DNA from 3 places in the Desulfonatronospira thiodismutans ASO3-1 genome. Region 2 is predicted to be linked to each of the others. Evidence: riboswitches for the same ligand, from Rfam matches in the RefSeq annotation. Region 2 holds a riboswitch; each other region holds the start of a gene.
What was found. Region 2 has a riboswitch for cobalamin ahead of DTHIO_RS15200 (FecCD family ABC transporter permease). Riboswitches for the same ligand answer to the same signal wherever they lie in the genome.
Positions count from the first base shown of each region.

Region 1: another riboswitch for cobalamin. It lies ahead of DTHIO_RS01430 (hypothetical protein); the one in region 2 lies ahead of DTHIO_RS15200 (FecCD family ABC transporter permease).
Region 3: another riboswitch for cobalamin. It lies ahead of DTHIO_RS01345 (TonB-dependent receptor); the one in region 2 lies ahead of DTHIO_RS15200 (FecCD family ABC transporter permease).

Region 1 is NZ_ACJN02000001.1:298,405-301,917, forward strand. Features, by position in the region: gene DTHIO_RS01425 (glycine/sarcosine N-methyltransferase) at 493-1,299, opposite strand; gene DTHIO_RS01430 (hypothetical protein) at 1,310-1,957, opposite strand; cobalamin riboswitch at 2,106-2,403, opposite strand; gene DTHIO_RS19375 (sirohydrochlorin cobaltochelatase) at 2,492-3,513, opposite strand, start outside.
Region 2 is NZ_ACJN02000003.1:720,969-725,881, reverse strand. Features, by position in the region: gene DTHIO_RS15205 (ABC transporter ATP-binding protein) at 1-160, opposite strand, end outside; gene DTHIO_RS15200 (FecCD family ABC transporter permease) at 176-1,201, opposite strand; cobalamin riboswitch at 1,646-1,874, opposite strand; gene DTHIO_RS15195 (cobalamin B12-binding domain-containing protein) at 2,404-3,081, shown strand; gene DTHIO_RS15190 (hybrid sensor histidine kinase/response regulator) at 3,125-4,765, shown strand; gene DTHIO_RS15185 (GGDEF domain-containing response regulator) at 4,809-4,913, shown strand, end outside.
Region 3 is NZ_ACJN02000001.1:282,924-287,836, forward strand. Features, by position in the region: gene DTHIO_RS21770 (hypothetical protein) at 75-212, opposite strand; gene DTHIO_RS01330 (ArsR/SmtB family transcription factor) at 227-550, opposite strand; gene DTHIO_RS01335 (nickel/cobalt transporter) at 625-1,563, opposite strand; gene DTHIO_RS01340 (DUF1007 family protein) at 1,560-2,189, opposite strand; cobalamin riboswitch at 2,478-2,710, shown strand; gene DTHIO_RS01345 (TonB-dependent receptor) at 2,843-4,828, shown strand; gene DTHIO_RS01350 (MotA/TolQ/ExbB proton channel family protein) at 4,870-4,913, shown strand, end outside.

The DNA of each region.
Region 1 (3,513 bases), on a different contig from region 2:
TTACAGCACTTTTTTAAACTTGCACATTCAGAATGCATGCAGCACAACCACCTGAAATCATGACCTTTTTTCTTCAACTATTAACAATTAACCGATAACTTTTAACTCTCAAGTTTCTTAGTTCTTTGTTAAAACCAAGAACCAAGAACGGCGGCGATGCCGCAGAACGAGGAACACCTTCCAATCCCCTGGTACTGGATATTACGCAAAAAGCTGGAGTACAAAAGGTAATGCATTTATCCTAATTTAATACTCCGGAGAGAAATATGAAAGGCGGTCAATGACAATGATGGTCCAGGTTAAAAATTAGCCGGCATTTTTCTGAGACATCGGGCCAGGCCCTGGCCGGAAAACATGGACAGACAACTCCACAACCATTGAAAACCGGTTTCCATCCATAATGGTTACCCTTGATGGACAAGACAGTCTTGCAGTGCCTGCAAAAAAATTTGCAGGCACTTTTTTAAGCAGACTAACGCAGGCTCAAGACTGTCAGCTCTGGTCAGGTATGCCTTTATCCGCTACATGGATATAAAAATCAGGTTCCTCGCCTCTGAAGGTTTCCTGAAAATCCCCGTAAGTGGTCACTGACCCAAAGCCGGTCTCGTAGAGAAGTTTCTGCATGTAAGCCTTGCGCAGGGGAAACATGTTCAGATGAAACACAGAAGCGTCTGGAAAGGTATACTCAAACTGGACCAGATCGTCCTTCACCTGCACCGGTTCTGCAGATACGTTCTCGCCGCAGTAATAATATTTGTGTTTGGAGGAATAACCTTCATCCAGGATACGGTCATAGTTTCTCTGGTCCACTATAAGCACCCCGTCCGGCTTGAGTTTGCTGTAGAATTCGGACAGCACCCTGCGCCGGTCGTGTTCATCAAAAAGGTGGGTAAAGGAATTGCCCAGGCAGATAAGGGCGTCGTATTCGCCCTGCACATCAAAGCTGAGTCGTCTCCAGTCCGTATGCACCGTGCTCAGGATATATCCTTTGTCCCGGGCGTTTTCAAAGGCCTGCACCAGCATGTTGGCGCTTCCGTCCACGCTGACCACCCTGTAGCCCTGTTCAAGAAACCTCACCGAATGAAAGCCGGTGCCGGCGGCCACGTCCATAATGCTCTGCACATTCCTCTGTCTGAAAATATCATAAAAAAAAGACCCCTCGCTTTTGGCTCTCTTCTCCCAGTCTATGAGCTCATCCCACTTGTTTACAAAGCAGTCTTCGTAGTCGTGAAGGTATTGATCAGTCAGCAAGCAACCCTTGCTCTGCAATATTTCTTTTTGTTCCTTGTCTGCGTACATAATACACCTCCTATTGAATGGTTCTGGAAATTTCCGAGATCATGTTCTGTGCCCGCCATCCAGAGACAGAAACACTGTTTAAGAGATCAATAAATGAAATCTTCTGGCCGTTACTGCGCACATTGATGGCCTGCATTGCTCCTGGAGAAAGCTCCATGAGCTTTATATTGAACATTTTATGACCATGATATACTTCATTGAACAAAAGACTGTTGTCAATAAGCGATCTTTTAATGGGCAGGCGTATATCCTGAATATTAAGCTGTCCCAGGTGACTGCCCCTGTCTTCAAAGACCATGATGCCATCGTTGATTGCCGCCTTTTCAATGACAACATGTTCATCGCCTCCATCGTCAAGCACTGCATGCCGGGTAAAATTTTGAAACAATCCAAAATCCAGTGTTTTTACCTGCCTGTCATTGATATAAGCATAAACATCCGGCTTATCATTGCAGTACATATAGCACTCTTCTAAGCAATCCACATGCTCTCCCGCGGGCAGAAGACTTCTGACATCCCCGGGTGAATCAAAAAGCCGGTATACATTGATATTGTACTCCCGGCAGAACTGCAGCACAGCTTCCGCACCCGTCCTGGTCATACGCATACTGCGGCTTTTCATGCACACCCCGTGCATTTCCAGGTGGATAGTATCCATTTTTTCCTCCTTGAACGGTTTGGAGGACAGCCGGCGCTTCTGTCCGTTTTCTTGCAAAAAAAATCCCCGGATCGAAATACACTTCGATCCGGGGATGTCCCGTTTTCATCCTCGAATAGGCTCGGCCGCCACCCTGCGCCGAAGGGGCGGTCCAATAAGGTCTCAGGCAGGTCTTCTGACTTGCGGATCGTCCTACTTGCCCAGCACTCACTTCAGGTACTAATTGTTGCCAGTTAAACCGGTTGGCTCCTTGCAGTACAACCTGATTATAAGCAACAAACAGAAATGAAGTGAGTGCTGGGCTTGCCGCGCCTTCCCCTGTTTCTGTCCAGAGTGGCTTAATGCGGCTTTCGTCCCCGCTCACAGCCGCGGGCCGGTTCCCGATTTACACGGGATTCCCTTTTCATTTCCCCTGACTGGGGAAAACCTGAGACGACTGTCCTTAATTATTATTTACTCAAGTAAAAAAAGACGTTCTTGTCAAGTTGCAAAATTAGCCCCTGCAAAAAAATCATGCAGACGCTTCATGTACTGTTAATGCAATTGCTCAACGGCCTTTTTCAGTTGATCCAGCCAGATGTTGACAAAATCATCGTACTCTCCAGTGCCTTTTAAAACTACTTCTGTCTCAATGCCGGCATCCTGCAACCTTTGCTTCCAGGGATCACCGTGGTGATGGTCATGATCGTGGTCATGGCCGTGGTCATGAGAATGGTTATGTTCGTGATCATGATTGTGTTCGTGTCCATGATCGTGGGAATGGTCATGGCCGGAATTGTCCTTGCCGGCCACATCCCTGATGGTATGCGCTCCCACTACGGACATGAATGGCACAAGATAGGCCTTATCAATGCCCTTGGCTTTAACTTCTTCTTTTACATCTTCAAAAGAAGGTGACCCGCCAAGACAGCCGAGAGTGGCCATGAACACGTTTTCATCCTTTCTTTGCAGCTTGTAGGCCAGGGCCTGGTAAAAGGCATTGCTGGGATGATAAGACCCGTGTCCCACCCAGATGACCGCCTCGTCCGCTTTTCTATCTGCTGGAAGATTGTCCAGCATGCTGTCCCGGACCCTTTCCATTACATCCGGTGAACCCAAAAGAGGCGAACTGAGGCTCACCTGCTTCAGGTTGCTCTGCATATCCTGAAAGGCACCCACAACCGACCTGAGTTCATGAAACTCCACACCTCCGATTGTATGCAGGGACATAACCGCTACGTGCGTAAAGCCTTCATCCTCCATTCTGGCCAGGGCCATGGCCGGGGAATCAAAATGCTTGTCCTTTTTGGCCAGAGAATGCCTGACCATCCTGGAAGTGTAAGCCCAGCGTACAGGCACCTCTGGGAAGGCTTCTTTGGTCATTTTCTCAATATTGTCCAAAGCAGGCTGAGCCTGGGGATAACTGGAACCGAAAGCAGCAAGCAGAATACCTTTTTTCATATCTTTGTCCTCGTCATGATGATGGTGTTCATGCCCATGGTCGTGATCGTGATCATGGTCATGATCGTGTCCGTGACTGTGCGCATGACAGCCCTGAATCATCATGAACATGGGCA
Region 2 (4,913 bases):
TGCCCTGCTGCGGCACCCTGTGCCGGATGAGCAGGTCCAGCCAGGTGGACTTGCCACTGCCGTTGGGACCCAGGATGCCGTATATTCTGCCCGGAGGCAGGTCAATGTTTATATCTTCCAGGATGCTGGTTTCTCCCAGGGCGAAATGTACATCTTTCATGGAAAAGGCCATACTCTACACCCTGAACTGCATCTGGCGTTTGCGGAAGATATAGCAGAAAAAAGGCCCGCCAATGAGGGCTGTAAGCACCCCAATGGGCACTTCCGCCGGAAGCATGGTCCTGGTCAAAGTGTCCGCGGCCAGAAGAAGCACCGCCCCGCACAAAAGGCTCACCGGCAAAAGGCTTCTGTGCTCAGGTCCGGTTAGAGAGCGCATCATGTGCGGTACCAGTAGGCCTACAAATCCGATTATCCCGGAGATGGATACGCAGACCGCAGCCACCAGGGAAGCGGTTATCAGGAGGATAATCCTGAGCTTAGTGGTGTCCACGCCGAGAGACGCCGCGGCCCGGCTGCCCAGGCAGATGAGATTTATATCCCTGGAATAAAACATGAAGACCATGAATCCCAGAAACACCATGGACGAAGTCAGGATAAGCTCCGGCCAGGTGCTGGAGGCAAAGCTGCCCATGAGCCAGAATATTATCACCGAGACCCTTTCCTGGGCCAGGTACTTGAACAGGCTTATGCCGGCGGAAAGAATGGCGCTGACTATCACTCCGGACAAAATAAGATTGTTGGAAGACAATCCACCGGCCGTGGCCGAAAGGTAGACCACAAAGAGAAGGGTCAGGCATCCGGCGATAAAGGCGAACAGGGGCAGGGTGTAAAGCCCAAGGAACTGCAGGTTGAAAAGCAGCACCAGGGAGGCCCCGAAAGCCGCTCCGGATGATACCCCCAAAGTATACGGGTCGGCCAGGGGGTTCAGCAGAAGACCCTGGAATATGACTCCGGCCAGGGCCAGGCCCGCGCCAACAATGGCTGCGGTGAGTACTCTGGGCAGCCTGACCTCGAAAATCACGGTGTAAACCAGCGGGTCTGCCTGGAGCAAAAGCTCCTGCTGCCCGGTGATCTTGTAAAAGAGCATCTGGAAAGTGGTGGACAGAGGTACCTGGACGTAGCCCATGCTTACCGAGGCGATGATCATGCCCAGAAGCATGAATGCCAGGGTAACGAGGAGTATGGATGTCCTTATGCGCATAAAATATAAAAGATAACGTAACTATTCACCAAGGTCCGGAGACTTTGCAAACAGGACGTAAAGACTTCACCCTGTTAAACCCTGCGAAGCAGGACCGCTATGCGGTGTTTAACAGGGCGAGTTCCAAGGAAGCGTAAATCAAAACCTACACACAGCTTTGATAACCGGGATGTTTCCTATAACATATTTGAAGCCAAGTTCGGTGTGTTACGGTTTTGATTAACTCTTCCTACGTCGTTCAGACAGTTTACGCCCAGCTTGCAAAGCCCCCGGACCCTTGCTCTTTGCCCACATGTGGTGAATAATTACAAGATAACCAGCCTTCTTTTCTCTGTTCAGTCTTCTGAAACAAAAAAAACCCCGGGCCGATTGCTGTCGACCCGGGGATGTCCCATTTTCATCCGCGGCATCATGATCTTTTTTTGCCGATTGTCCGGCCCGGCAATTCTTCAAGAGGTTCAGGCAGGTCTTCTGACTTCCGGATCTTTCTACTTGCCGCGCCTTCCCGCCCCGCACTTACTTTTTTCTTCAAGGAAAAAACACCCATAGAAAAGTAAGTGCGGGGCAGTGGCCTGAATGCGGCTTTGGTCCCCGGTTACAGCGGTGGGTCCGTCCCTGACTTGCACAGGGTTCCCTGTTAGGCGCAAAGCGCACCCGAACCTTCTTCTCCGTCAGGTGAGCGTGCATCAGCAGCTGGAAGCTGCCTTTGCCGGTACCTGCTTCAAGTGATTTATCCTGATATCTTGAACTGCAGGTGAAGTCAAGAAAAGGAATCTGCTGAGAAAACGTCACTCAAACCTCTGGTTTTATTTTAAAAAATATTCACAGTCATTTACTGGAGATTTATCTGTCCAGAATTAATCAGCAAACTGACGCCGTGCCGGTCTGCAGGACAGGTAACAGAGGACAGGGTATCGTAAGATAAAAGGATTATGTCTTTCCACTTGATATCTCGGGTTTTTTTTCAGTCCGTATGTATTCCGGTCTGTTCAGCGGATTGCTTTTACTGGCTTTTTTTGACATTATTTATATAATCGCCATGAAGCAAAGGCGCAGGGAAAATCTCTGCTGTCTTGTCCGGGGCAGGCGGGGAGTCGAGTGTCAATATAACTGAACTGAATTTTGTAGTTGCTTGTAAACAGGCCGGTCCCGGCCGGAGACGATGTAGAACCGATAAATATATCAAAACTGTGGATGAGTCCATGAACAAGCAAGCCTCCTGTATCAGCAAAGAGAATCCTTACTGTGAACTTGCCCAGTCCTATCTGGACTGCATACGCGGGTCCAGTCGCAATGAAGCTGTCCGCCTGATCCTGGACGCAGTGAACCGGGGAGTGGATATCCAGGATATATACATGTATGTTTTTCAGCCGGTTCAGTATGAAATGGGCCGGTTGTGGCTTGCCAACCAGATAAGCATTGCCCAGGAGCATTACTGCACCGCTGTAACCCAGCTCATCATGTCTCATTTGTACCCCAGGATCATGACTTTTGAAAAAAACGGACTGTCCATGGTGGCCTGCTGTGTGGGCGGGGAGCTGCACGAACTGGGCATCCGCATGGTCACGGATCTTCTGGAGATGAAGGGCTGGGATACTTATTACCTGGGGGCCAACATGCCCGAAAAAGAAGTGGTCAGGTCTGTTAAGGATCAGAATGTCCATCTTCTGGCTGTATCAGCCACACTGACTTCCAACAGGCCGAGGGTGGAGGCCATTATAAAGGAAGTAAGGCAGACTCCGGGACTGGAAGGCGTGAAAATTATGGTGGGAGGCCATGCATTCCTGCAGGAGCCCGGAGGATGGGAGAAAATCGGAGCAGACGGAAGCGCAATGGATGCTGTGCAGGCTGTTGAACTGGCCTTCAGTCTGTGCTCCTGAACCAGCCAGATGTAGATCAGGATTTGAATCAGGATGATAAGCTATGCAGAACTCACTTAACTGCCTGGCCATAGTCTGTGAAGCCTCGGGCAGAATACGGGAAGTCCTGTACAACGGCCTCAAGGACATGGAAAACGCTGCAGGTGACTTGTTTTTTCATGATATCCTTCATCAGGATTCCATGCAGAAGGCTGAAAATTTCTGGAAGCAGCTGGACGAACAGGGACTGGCCTTAAACTGGGAGCTCAACGTGCAGGTCAATGGTGAGATCTGTACCTTAGACTTTACCGGGGTCAGGGTGCAGGATAACATGGTCATCACGGCCGGAGACAGCAGGGACATTCTAAACGATCTTTACCAGGAGCTGTTGAAGGTCAATAACGAGCAGACCAATCTTATCCGGGAGGCTTACAAGAAGTATTCCACCCAGGCCAGAGAGCAGCAGTTCATGGAAGAGGGAAACACCGTTCTTCAGGAAATGACCAGCCTGAACAATGAACTGACAAATGCCCAGCGCGAGCTTGCCCGGCAAATCGTGCGCCTGGAAAAACTCAATTCTCAGAAAAATTTTTTCCTGGGCATGGCTGCTCACGACCTGCGAAATCCTCTGGGGTCCATAAAACTTTACGCAGAACTGCTCCAGGAAGACATGAAGCACCAGTTGAGCGAGACCGGTGCCGGCATGCTGGATAAGATTCAAAGCCTGAGCAGGTTCATGCTGGGGATGGTGGAAGACCTTCTGGACGTGACCAAGATCGACAGCGGTCAGATAAATCTGCAGCTGGAAAATGTCCGCCCCGGCCGGGTAGTGCAGGACGCCCTTGATCCTCTGCGGATGCTGGCAAGGGAAAAGGATATTTCTCTTAATTGTCATGTTCTGGAGGATCTGCCCCAAGTCAACCTGGACGTGGCCAAGTTTACCCAGATGGTGACCAACCTTTTGACCAATGCCATAAAGTACTCCCCTTCAGGCAGTACCGTGGATGTCAGGCTGTATACCAGAGACGGCTACCTGGTGCTGGATGTGTCCGACTACGGACAGGGTATACCCGGTGAAGAAATGGACAGGCTCTTTGCAGAATATCAGACCACCAGTTCCAGGCCTACCCAGGGAGAGGGGAGCGTGGGCCTTGGTCTGGCCATCGCCAGAAGACTTGTGGAAGCGCATGACGGCACAATAGAAGTGCAGAGCAGTCAGGGGGCAGGAACTACATTCACCATAACTCTGCCCATGCACCTCAAGTCCGGGCATGATGCCCTGCACAAAGAAAAGAAGACCATCGAGCAGAAACCACTGAATTTTTCCGGCAGGATCCTGGTGGCGGAAGATGAGCCCATGAACCAGACCATACTGGCCAGATACCTGGATAAGATGGGTGTGGAATACAAACTTGTGGACAATGGGCAAAAGGTGCTTCAGGCCCTGCAGGAAGACAGCTTTGACCTGATTCTACTGGACATTGTCATGCCTGAAATGAGCGGCGTGGAAGTACTGCAGAGGCTTCGCACCATTGAGAAGGAACAGGGCAGGGAAAAGCTGCCGGTGGTGGTCATGAGTGCCCTGGATCATGAGGAACAGGAAAATTTTCTGCAGGCGGGGGCGGATGATCTGCTGCCCAAGCCTTTTAATTTCCAGCGGTTACAGCGGGTTCTCGGGTCAATTTTAAGCCCTGAAGCTGGTTAGGTTTTTTGGGGGGCACTCCTGATGCAGGAGGAAAAAAGTTAATATGAACGCCAATGCAAAAGAGATCATGGTTGTAGAGGATGATCCCGTGACCATGATGCAGACCTCCAGAGTGCTGCAGGAGGCCGGATACAACGTCTTGAAGGCC
Region 3 (4,913 bases), on a different contig from region 2:
ACCGAACTGGTAATTTCTTCGAACAATAAAATAAGGCCGGGCCATGCAGGCTGACCCGGCCTCAAGTCTGCTGTTCAGCTATCCTGGTTTTTGTCGGTTGTCTCTTGTTCTTTGGACTCTCCGTGACACTCCCTGATCTGCTCAGGGGTGCAGTCTTCCGGCCTGTCTTTAAGTTTTTGCGGAAACTCGCATTTCTGACAATCACATCCCATGACTTACCTCCTTATTATTTCTGGTTTGAAATTTTACTCTTCAGCTCAGGCATTCTATCCAGTGGGGCGGTTAAAAACAGTTGTGCCGATGTTTTCCACCTGTGCAGGTTTTCCATGTCTACCTCATAGTGCACATAATAACCGTGTTTTCTCCCCCGTACCAGCCCGCTGTCCCGCAGGACCCGCAAGTGCTGTGATACACTGGCGGGAGTGATTTCCAGCTCCCTGGCCAGCGCATTAACGCACAGACATTCATTTTTAAGTAGCTGCAAAATACGCACTCTGGCAGGTGTTGCCAGCACTTTGAACATATCTGCAAGTTCCTGGGGGTTGGCCATAACTGATCCTTTATCCGATCTATTTAGTATCTGCGCATGTACCTAATTAAAATCTTGGTGTCAAGGAATACTTTTTACAGTATTGGATTAAAATAAAGGGCAATGCCCAGAAGGGAGATGAGAACAGCCCCAATCATGGCCGGCAGATGATAGAGCCTGGGGCTGATAATGCTTCCGGCCGTAGTTGCTTTGGCCAGCAGATTGCGGGCGAACAGGGCGGCCAGGGCAAAGGAGGCTGTGACCAGGGTCAGGCCCGCCGCCAGAAAAACCATGGCCACCAGGCCGGCGAACATAATATCCAGGGTGATGGAGAAGAAAAGTATCAGTGCAGCACCGGGACAGGGCACCAGGCCCACGGCAAGGGCCAGGGAAAGCAGGCTTTTGTTGTCCGCCCGGGTAGAGCAGCATCCGCATTCACCGGCATTTCCGTGCAGCATGGCCCGGCCGGATTTCCAGGCCAGAAAAAGACCCACCAGAAAAATAAGCCCCGCACTTATCTTTTGCATGCGGGCCTCGGCCTGATCCAGCGGTCCCATGCCCCCGGTCTTGAAGATGAAATACACCCCCATTACCAGGATAATGGCTGAAAGTACATGCAGAAAACTCATAACGCTGCCCACCATGAGCCCCTGTTTTATCGAGGCCTTGCGGCTTAAAAAATAAGTACCCACAAAGGCCTTGCCGTGTCCCGGGCCAAGAGCGTGGACCACTCCATAGGCAAATGCCAGTCCCAGGTAGGACCAGAAGGCACTGCCCCAGGGATCTTCACGGATCTGCCGGGCATAACCCCCGGCATTCTGGCGTATTTGATGCTGCCAGGCCATTATTCTGGCCATGCTTGCCTGCCCCTTTTCTTTTACCCAGTCCGGAACAAGGTCTCCTGGTTGAAAACCTTGTTCCTTTTTTTCTTCGGGTTTTTCCGGGGGAGCCTGAAAAGGACTCTGGGCAAAGGATGTCCAGGGCGAAAAAAGTATCAGGCTTAAAAGAAGTAATGTAAATATTCGGGAGGTCATAGGGGAGATATACTCAACTTGATTGCTTCAGGGGTTATCATTCCAAAATAAAATGTCAGGGATGACTTTTTCTGGGTGGAGTAGTCGATTTCCCAGGAGGACAGATCGCCCTTGAAGCCGATGTCATCGGGCGGGAAAAATACCTGACAGAAATAGCTTTCATCGTAAACCAGAATAAAAAGTTCCTGCTTTTTCTGGTTTATTTCGATGTCAAAAGGTACAAAAAAAGAGTATATTGCAAGCCCGTCCTGAACTTTTACGGAAAAATCCTCGATTTTCGTAGCCGGAATCTTTTCATCCCCCAACATTAACAAGGTAAAAAAGTCGTAATGCTTGAGGTTTTCAAAGGTTTCCCGGTAAAGGCGATCCAGTTCCTGACTGCTTATCTCTCCTTCCTGATCAATATTGTACTGATTGATTATCCAGGAACTCTGGTACTCGTCGAATGTCCACTCCTGCCATACTCCCTTTAGTCCCTGCTCATTGAACTCGATTTCTATTTCCGTTTCCAGGAAGACATGCGGATGGGCAAGAGCCTGGCTGGCGGGTGAAACCTGCAGGCCCAGGAACAGCAGCCCTGAAACAATCAGGCAACATCTAATGTAACAGTTTATGATTGATAACATAATTTCAATAAATTAAACGATGCTTTTGATAAAAGTCAAGCTGATACTATTCCTTCAACACAGTCAAATTGTTCGAGCATTCGCAGCTTCCTTCAACCTGTTGAGACTCCTGATTCCCCTGGACTCACTGAAAGATCCAGATTGATTGTTTGAACATGAGAACTTTTGATTTTTGCCCACTCAATCTGATAAACAAAGGGACAAGCTGTCAGCTTGACTTTGCATTTTCTTTTGTATAAAGATTTTTTCAATTGATTCAGACTGGTTGCTGAATCTGTGTTCTTTTTGGCTTTTTAAAATTACTCAGGTGCCCGCAAGGGCTTGAAAGGGAATCCCGTGCAAGTCGGGAACGGACCCGCCGCTGTAATCGGGGACGAACAGCGCATTATGCCACTTTCTTCCCGCACTTACTTTTTCTTAAGCTAAATCTGCATGATAGAAAAGTAAGTGCGGGGGTTGGGAAGGCGCGCCTATTAGAATGATCCGAGAGTCAGAAGACCTGCCTGGGTGAGTTGTGCAACCCTCGAGGACCGGGGTAATGCAAATAAGATTCTGTGGGGAAAATCAGGGACCCCCGGATCGGTATCAGTATCGATCCGGGGGTCTTTTTTTGATGTGGTGCCCGGTCCAAAAACCGCAAAAGGAGGAAAGGTATGAAAAAGGCTCTTGTTTTCCTGATGATGGGCGTGTTTCTGGCCGGGACCACTGCAGCCTGGGCCCAGGAGGAACCGGCCCAGGCAGAAGAGGTCATGATGGATGAAGTGGTGGTTACCGCTACCAGGTTCGAGCGGGAAACGGAAAAGGTGCCGGCCAAGGTGACCATCATTGACCGGGAGGATATTGAAAAAAGCGGGGCGCATAACGTGCCGGAAGTTTTGCGTAATCTGGGAGGAGTCCATGTCCGGGACATGGATGGCAACCGTATGAATCAGACCCTGGACATGGGCGGATTCGGCGAAGGGTCGCAACACCGCACAGCAGTACTCATCAACGGCCGCAGGCTCAATCCCGTTGACCTGAGCAATGTTCGCTGGAGCACCATTTCCCTGGACATGGTGGAGCGTATCGAGGTCATGCACGGGGGCAACGCAGTGCTTTACGGGGACAACGCCATGGGTGGTGTGATCAATATTATTACCAGAAGGCCGGAAGAGGGAGTCCAAGGGGATGTGGAAGCAAGCGTGGGCAGCTTTGACACCTTCGGGACCCGGGCTGCAGTGAACATGGGTCGAGACAGATTCGGCATGGTGGTTGGGGTGAATCACTATCAGAGCGACGGCTACCGGGACCGCTCCGAGGTGGAGAATTATGGCCTGTTCACAAGGCTGGAGGCTGATCCGACAGATGCTTTAAGAATTTACGGCGAAGTAGATGCCAACAAAGCAGAGTATGAGATTCCTGGAGCCCTGACCAGGCAACAAAAACGTGATGACCGAAAACAGGCACAGCCTGATGATCCGGCTTGGGGGATTTTTAGAGAAGACGACAAAACAAACGACCAGGATCTTGCCCTGTCTTTCGGCCTGGAATCGGATGTATCTGAATACGGAATTCTGGATATGCAGTTCACCTATCACCAGCAGGATCGAGAAAGAACTATGGATGGGCTGTATTCTGAATTCGATATCAATACCTGGGGTTTTACTCCCAAGTATATTCTGGACAGACCGTTGGGAAAAATGGACAACAGGCTTACACTGGGGCTTGATTTTTATCGCACAGAATATGACGCAGACTTTGTCGATATGGGTAATGAGTTCGATCATGTTCAGAGAAGCTGGAGCGGTTATCTGCAAAATGAACTGGAGCTGCTTGATAATCTGGTGCTGAACCTTGGAGCCAGGTATCAGGATACTGACTACAGGCTCAAGAAGAAAGGACTCAGCAGGGAAACAACAGGCGATCCAGAATGGGCCTGGAATGCCGGCCTGGCCTATTCCTTCTGGGAGCACTCCAAGATCTATGCCCGGGCATACCAGGCCTTCCGCTATCCCCTGGTTGATGAATACATGATTCTATCCACCGGGGATGTTAATATGGATCTGGAGCACGAAACACAGCAGGGCTATGAAGCAGGAGTAGGCTGGGATTTTCGGAATGTGCTTCAATTAGATCTGCGAGGATTTTATTTCACTGTTGATGATGAGATAGTTTACGACAATATAAAAGAAATGAATATTAATCTTAACGAAACTGAGCATAAGGGGGGCGATCTGGATATAACCTACAAAGTCATGGACAAAGTGAGACTTTTTGCCTCTGTGGGATATATTGATGCAAAAATCACCTCAGGCGATCATGATGGCAATACCATTCCTTTAGTTCCTGAATGGAAAGGACATGCAGGTGTTGAACTTGGAAGGTTTAACGGAATACTGTTCGGGCTTCAGAGCAATTATGTAGGCGAAAGATATTATGGAAATGACTATGACAACGTGTTAGATAAAATGTCATCTTACAACACCTGGGATGCATATCTGTCTTATAAGCGCAATCAATGGGAGTTTTTCGGACATGCCAAGAACCTTTTTGGCGAAACGTACTCAGATGAAGCCTTCTATAATGAGTGGGATGATCGGTACAGCTACTATCCTCAGCCGGAAGAGGAATACATGGTTGGAGTACGGTATAAATTTTAGATCAATAATTTCAAACTCTTGAAGGGTAAAGCCTGACAGCCATGTATGATTACTTTGTAAGCGGCGGGCCGGTAATGTATCCATT